DNA from 3 places in the Actinoplanes sp. NPDC000266 genome. Region 2 is predicted to be linked to each of the others. Evidence: riboswitches for the same ligand, from Rfam matches in the RefSeq annotation. Region 2 holds a riboswitch; each other region holds the start of a gene.
The links. Region 2 has a riboswitch for cyclic di-AMP ahead of ACFY36_RS26390 (coiled-coil domain-containing protein). Riboswitches for the same ligand answer to the same signal wherever they lie in the genome.
Positions count from the first base shown of each region.

Region 1 (2,251 bases), on a different contig from region 2:
GCTGCCGGGCGATCCGCTGGCCGGGACCGGGGAACCTCGGGTCCGCGTGGTCGGTGACGAGGGCGCGCTGCTGGCCACCCTGCGCCGCACTTTGCTCGACGAGCACGTCACCCCGCTGCTCGACACCGTCCTGGGCGCCACCCGGGTCGGCCGCCGGCTGCTGCTGGGCTCGCTCTCGGCGGGAATCGCCCACGCGGCCCAGCGGGCGGCCGTCGTGGCCGGCGCGCCGCCGGGGGAGATGACCGGGCAGGTGCTGCGGACGCTGGGCGTGGAGGGGCTGGTCGAGTGGAACGCCGAGCGGGTCCGCCGCCGGACCTGTTGTCTCGCGTTCACGATCCCGCATCAGCGGCTGTGCGCCGACTGTTCGATCAGAGATCGATGAACCGCACATGGGAGCGCTCCCGTATGGGTACGTGGGAGGCATGCTCATGGCGCTGTTGCTCGATCTCGCGAACATCCTCGGTGGGTTGCTGCTGGCCGCGGCGCTGCTGCGGCAGATTCCGCGCGTCGGCGGTGGGATCGGCGGATTCGCCGACAAGGTGGGGCCGTGGGGCTGGGTGGTCGGCGTCGTCGCCCTGGTGGCCGGCGGCTACTACCTGCTGGTGCACCTGTTCGACGGCCCGCACGTCTTCCACTTCGAGGTGGTCGGCATCGCCGTCGGCGTGGCCCTGCTGTGGGACCGCCTGACCGGCCGCAAACCCGCGGAGGCCGGCTCGGCGCCGTTCGGCCGGGGACTGCTGCTGGCGATCTTCGGCATCATCGCGATCGTCGTCGGCCTTCAGGGCCTGGTAACGCCGGACTGATCGGGCCTGGTCGCAGCCTTGATCGACGGCCACCGCAAAGCGGGGCGAAAATGGGCACATTCCCCGCCCGGGCGTACTGAGAACAACGTCACGATCGCCCTTCGGGGCTTTGCCGAGGGTCGCGGGGCGTGGTTACGGTCGGCCGGTCCCACGATCGTGGGCACCGCGGGCGGAACGCCGAGTCCTGCCGCCGCCCGACGGAATCAACTCAGGCATGGAGCGGGGGACCCACACGTTCTCCGGCACGCCGTCGCGCGTGCCTCGGGGTGAAGCCGCCACGCGCGGCCGGGCACCTCAGCCCGAACCCGACAGCTCACCTCGTAGGCGTGGAGGTTGTTCTTCCATGGCACAAACCCGTAAGCACACCGTCGCGCTCGGCCTGACCACCGCCGGCGTGGCCGGCGCGTTCGCTCTCTTCGGCGCGGCCCAGCCCGCCCAGGCCGCGGGCAGCGTCAACTGGGACGCCGTCGCCCAGTGCGAGTCCAGCGGAAACTGGAGCATCAACACCGGCAACGGCTACTACGGTGGCCTCCAGTTCAGCAAGAGCACCTGGAAGGCCTACGGCGGCGGCAAGTACGCCAGCACCGCCAACAAGGCGAGCCGCAGCGAGCAGATCGCCATCGCCGAGAAGGTTCTCGACGGTCAGGGCATCGGCGCCTGGCCGGTCTGCGGCAAGAAGGCCGGCTCGTCCAAGAGCTACAAGGGCACCAACACCAGCGGCGCCTCGGAGAAGAAGTCGGCCAGCGCGAAGAAGTCGACCACGCAGAAGAAGTCGACCTCGACCCACAAATCGACCAAGTCGACCACCAAGAGCGCCACCACGACCCACAAGTCGACGACCAGGACGACCGGCGACTTCTACGTGGTCCGGGCCGGTGACACCCTGGCCAAGATCGCCAACCGCTACCAGATCGACGGCGGCTGGGAGCGGCTCGCCGAGCTCAACAAGAGCATCATCGACGACCCGAACCTGATCTTCCCGGGTCAGCGCATCGCGATCTGAGCAACCTCCCCGAACACCACCCGGCGTCGCGCCCTGACCTCGGTGTTCCCCCGCACCGGGGCCGGGGCCGCCGCCAGCACCGCGGCGGCCTGCGATTCCTCGCGCAGGCTGCTCGCGGCGCGCTGGGCCAGCGAGGCGTCGTGCCAGGCCGTGGTCTCGGCCTCGACCGCCAGGTCGTAGCTCTGGCGCAGCCACGCGGCCGAGGCCCGGGCGATCACCAGCTCCTGGTCGACCGGGTGGAGCCGGGCGTCCCAGCCGTTGCGCCCGGCGATCGCGTCGCCCAGCGCCGAGGCCGGCAGTTCGCCCCGGCTGACCGCGGCCGAGACCGCCTGGTGCAGGAAGCGCTCGCGGGCCGCGTACTCCTCACAGGTCCGCACCGACCACGGCGTGCCCCACGCCGCCGCCGAGGCGGCGGTGCGCACCCGGGCGTCCGCCTCGAGCCAGG
Region 1 is NZ_JBIAZI010000012.1:262,914-265,164, reverse strand. Features, by position in the region: gene ACFY36_RS40565 ((2Fe-2S)-binding protein) at 1-382, shown strand, start outside; gene ACFY36_RS40560 (hypothetical protein) at 390-803, shown strand; cyclic di-AMP (ydaO/yuaA leader) riboswitch at 977-1,144, shown strand; gene ACFY36_RS40555 (transglycosylase family protein) at 1,147-1,806, shown strand; gene ACFY36_RS40550 (hypothetical protein) at 1,788-2,251, opposite strand, start outside.
Region 1: another riboswitch for cyclic di-AMP. It lies ahead of ACFY36_RS40555 (transglycosylase family protein); the one in region 2 lies ahead of ACFY36_RS26390 (coiled-coil domain-containing protein).

Region 2 (2,251 bases):
CGCCATCAGGTTGTTCCCGTATTCCTTCATGTCCGCGTTGTGCGCGACCGCGAAGCCGCTGTCCTGCAACGACCAGTCGCAGGCCCGGCCCTTCGGATGCTCGAACGGGCCGCCGTCGCGGTGACAGCCCACGAATCTGTCGAAGCCCGCCTTCTGCGTCTCTTTCAGCATGTTCAATGTGCGGGCGGTGATGCAGCCGCTGGTCGTCGGATCCTTCACCGTGCACGACTCGGGCGAGAAACCGCCCTCGGAATTGCGCGGCGCGGGTTTCGCCTTCGGCGATTGGGCGAGCACGTGGCCCTGGGTGAGGCCTTCGCCGCCGACCAGGTTGAGGGCCTGGTTGGCCGCCTCTTTCTGCTTCTTCATCGCGACCAGGTTGGTCTGCTGCTTCTTGACCTCGGCGTCCAGCGCCACCTTGGACTTGGTGACCTCGTCGATCGCCTTGTTGAGCTCGGCGAGCTTCCGGTCGTGCTCGGTGTTGATCTCTTCGAGCGACATGGCCCGGGCCAGGAAGTCGTCCGAGCCCTTGCTGCTGAGCAGGAAGCTGGCCGCGTTCAGCTGGCCGAACCGGTACTGCTGGTTGGCGATCGCGTTGACCTCGGGAATCAACTCGTTGCGCCGCGCCTCGGCCGTCTTGATCTTGCCGGCCAGGGCCTTCTGCGCGGCCGTCGACTTGGCCACGGCGCCCTTGGCCTGGACGAACCGGCGGTTGGAGGACTCGATCAGCTCGTCGAGAGTCTGGTTTTCTTTGCCGGCCGACTCGTCCGGGGCCGCGGAGGTTCCGTCGCCGGGCTCGGCGTAGGCCGGAGAGAGGGGCGAGGCCAGGAAAGCGACAGAAACGATCGGCGCCAGGGCAAGCATCAGCCACCGGCGGGGTCGTACGGTCATGCAGGTTCCTTCCGGTTAACCGCCGACCGGGTTAGCTGACGGGTTCGGGACGGAAGCGATCCCTACCGCTGACGCGGATGCACCCCATGACTGACCTGGTTCCCCGGCTCGCCTCACGGCGATTGGGCGGTGGCCGCCGGCACCTCGGGGGCGGTGCCTGGTTGGGCGGGCCGGCGGCCAGTTTACCCGAGAACAAGACAGGCTTCAGGCCTCGCGAAACAGTATTCGCGTGTTCCACCTGTGACATTGAGTAATTGCGACTACAGTGCGTCGCCATTCAATTGCGTCGCGTGTGATAACTGTCGATCGTTCGATGTCTTCGGTATGGTCGGTGCCGGTCCCCACCCCCAGGGGATCGCCGCCTAATCGTTTCCGGACGAGCCGGGGAACCAATCTTTCCGGGGTGAATCCGCGCCAGCGGTAGGGATCAACTTCCGTCCCGAACCCGTCAGCTAACTCGGTCGGCGGCCGACGGAAGGAACAGGTGTGCGGCAGAAGACTGTCCGGCGACGATTGGCAGCCACCCTGGCGATGCTCGTCGCGATTTCTGGCCTCGCCTTAGCGGTGGCCGCCCCGGCGTCAGCCGCGCCGGGCGACACGGGTGACGACGGCGAGGGCGCCCCCAAGACCCTCATCCAGCAGCTCGAAGCCGCCTCCAAGGGTTTCGTCGAGGCCAAGGAGGCGCTGGAGCGGTCGCGCAAGCGCCAGACCCAGCTCGCCGACAAGCTCAAGGAGCTCGACAAGCAGATCGCCCCGCGCCAGGCCGCGCTGGACGACATCATCCAGCAGTCGTACCGCACCGGGCGCCTCGGCCCGATGAGCGCGCTGCTCTCGGCCGGCTCGTCCGAGGGCTTCCTCGACCGGGCCGAGACGCTCGAGACGATCGCGGTCAAGGAGAACGCGGCGGTGGCGGCGCTCAAGACCACCCGCGACGCCCAGCAGGCGGCCAAGGTCGCCATCGACACCGAGGTGCGCAACGAACAGAAGCAGGTCGCCCTCATGGCCAAGCGCAAGACGCAGGCCGAGAGCGCCCTGAAGGCGGCGAACACCGGCGGGGACGACAAGACCGGCGAGGACGCCCCGCAGGCCAGTGACAAGGCGGTCAGCTCCTCCAGCAAGCAGAAGGCGGGCGCGGCGCCACGCGACTCCGACGGCTCCCTGCCGTCCGAGAGCTGCACCGAGCCCGACCCGACCACCAGCGGGTGCCTGAGCCCTCGTACGCTCAACGCCCTCAAGCAGGCGCAGGCGGACGGCTTCACCCGTTTCGTCGCCTGTTTCCGCGAGCAGAACAGCGGTGAGCACCCCAAGGGCAAAGCCTGCGACTTCGCCGCCGACAAGAACGGTTTCGGCGGCGTCGCCACGG
Region 2 is NZ_JBIAZI010000006.1:462,220-464,470, reverse strand. Features, by position in the region: gene ACFY36_RS26390 (coiled-coil domain-containing protein) at 1-888, opposite strand, end outside; cyclic di-AMP (ydaO/yuaA leader) riboswitch at 894-1,027, opposite strand; cyclic di-AMP (ydaO/yuaA leader) riboswitch at 1,238-1,371, shown strand; gene ACFY36_RS26385 (coiled-coil domain-containing protein) at 1,420-2,251, shown strand, end outside.

Region 3 (2,251 bases), 260 kb from region 2:
CGCCCTGCTCTACGAGAAGGACGCCGTGATGGCCTACCCGCCCGGCCGCCAGACCGTCGGCCGTGCCGCCATCCGGCGCATGTGGGAGGAAGCGTTGCCACACATGCCGGCCTTCGAGCCCGAGCAGCCCCTGCCGACCCTGCTGAGCGGTGACCTGGCGCTGACCTCCACGCCTCCCCGCGACGGTTCCGGCGCCCGGGCCCAGGTGGTCCGCCGACAGCCCGACGGCAGTTGGCTGCGCGTTCTCGACCAGCCTGAGTTCCAGACTCCGCGGTCGTGATTCCCGGCGCCGGCGACCAGGCGTTTCGCGAGATCGCCGACGGCTGGGAACGGTGATTCACAGGGCCAAGGGCTGGCCCGGGAAGATGCGGTGCGGGTTGTTCAAAGCGGCCCGGTTCAGGCGATATAGGGCACGCCAGCCACCTTCCACGTTCGCCTTGGCGGCGATTGAAGCGAGGGTGTCGCCGGGGCGCACTACGTAGTAGCGGCCTGTGGATGACCTTGTGGAAGGAGCCTTGGCGGTGGATTTGCGGATGGCGGTCCGGCTGGCCGCTAGACCTTCTGTGTTTGTGCTGCGATATTGGCGGGTAGAAGAAGCTTTTCGGCCGCAAGTAGGCCACGCGCCCAGGCCTTGGGAACGGCGTACCAGCTCGGCGATTTGGATTTGTTCCGCGCGTGATGCCTGGTCGGCGGTGCGGGCGAAACGGTGTCCGCCGTGGGAGCGCCACGTGCTGCGGCTGAATTGCAGGCCGCCGTAGTAGCCGTTGCCGGTGTTGATGCCCCAGTTGCCGCCGGATTCGCACTCGGCGATGGCGTCCCAGTTGACCGAGCCGCCCTTCGCGAGCGAGGCGGCTGAGGGTGAAGCGAGCGCCGGGGTAACGGGGGTGGCCAGAGTGACGACTGCGGCGGCCAGACCCAGGGTTACGCGGGCAGGTTTGCACATGTGTGCCATGACAGAGAGTCCTCCACGCCTACGAGGTCAGCTGTCGGGTTCGGGCTGAGGTGCCCGGCCGCGCGTGCGCGGCTTCACCCCGAGGCGCGCCAAAGCGCCGAAGAACTCGGGTCCCCCGCTCCATGCCGTAATGATGTGTTCCGTCGGGCGGCGGCAGGATTCGGCGTTCCGCCCGCACGGACCGGCGGCGCCCGCGAAAGGGCGCCGGCCGGATTCTTATAGGAATAGGCGAGACCGACGTTATCGTGTCGCGCGCATTCATGTGGCTTGTTGGAGAATTGGCAACCATGACCGAGCACGACATCGTCGTCTACGGCGCTTCCGGCTTCGTCGGTGCGCTGGTGGCACGGCATCTGGCCGAGCATTCCCCCGATGGCGTCCGGATCGCGCTGGCCGGGCGATCCGAAAGCAAACTCGACGCCGTGAAACGCCGGCTCGGTGTCGATTGGCCGATCCTGGTCGCCGACGCCGGTGATGCCGACGCGGTCGCCCGAGTCGCGGCGGCGACGCGGGTTCTCGTCACGACGGTGGGTCCGTACGCGAAATACGGCAAGCCATTGGTGGACGCCTGCGCCAAGGCCGGAACCGACTATCTCGACCTCACCGGGGAGGTTCTTTTCGCACGTCAGAGCATTGACGACAACCATGAGGTGGCTCGGGGCACGGGCGCCCGGATCGTGCATTCGTGCGGGTTCGACTCGATCCCGTCCGACCTCGGCGTGCATGTCGTGAACGAGGCCGTGCGCGGCGACGGCGCGGGCGAGCTCACCGACACCGCGATGGTCGTGACGAGCCTGCGCGGCGGGGTCAGCGGCGGCACGGTCGACTCGCTGCGGCACCAGCTCGACACGATCAAGCGCGATCCGTCGAAGAGGCGGATCGCCGCCAGCCCGTACTCACTGAGCCCGGACCGGGCCGCCGAGCCCGACCTGGGCCGGCAGTCCGACGTCGCCACCGTGCGGGGCGACCGGGTGCATCCCTCGCTGCGGGGGACCCTCGCGCCGTTCTTCATGGCGTCCTACAACACGCGGGTCGTGCGGCGCACGAACGCGCTGCGGGGCTTCGCCTACGGGCGCGGGTTCCGCTATCGCGAACTGATGAGCGTGGGCGCCTCGCCTCTGGTGTCGCCGGTGGTCGCGAACGGGATGAAGCTGGGCTTCGGAGCCCTCGTCGCCGGTCTGATGCTGCCGCCGACCCGATACGTGATCGATCGGGTGCTGCCAAAACCAGGGGAGGGGCCGTCGTCCGACGAGGGCCACTTCACCTGCGACGTGTTCGCGCGGACGAGCACGGGCGCCT
Region 3 is NZ_JBIAZI010000006.1:205,131-207,381, reverse strand. Features, by position in the region: gene ACFY36_RS25180 (YybH family protein) at 1-280, shown strand, start outside; gene ACFY36_RS25175 (transglycosylase family protein) at 338-943, opposite strand; cyclic di-AMP (ydaO/yuaA leader) riboswitch at 954-1,128, opposite strand; gene ACFY36_RS25170 (saccharopine dehydrogenase family protein) at 1,240-2,251, shown strand, end outside.
Region 3: another riboswitch for cyclic di-AMP. It lies ahead of ACFY36_RS25175 (transglycosylase family protein); the one in region 2 lies ahead of ACFY36_RS26390 (coiled-coil domain-containing protein).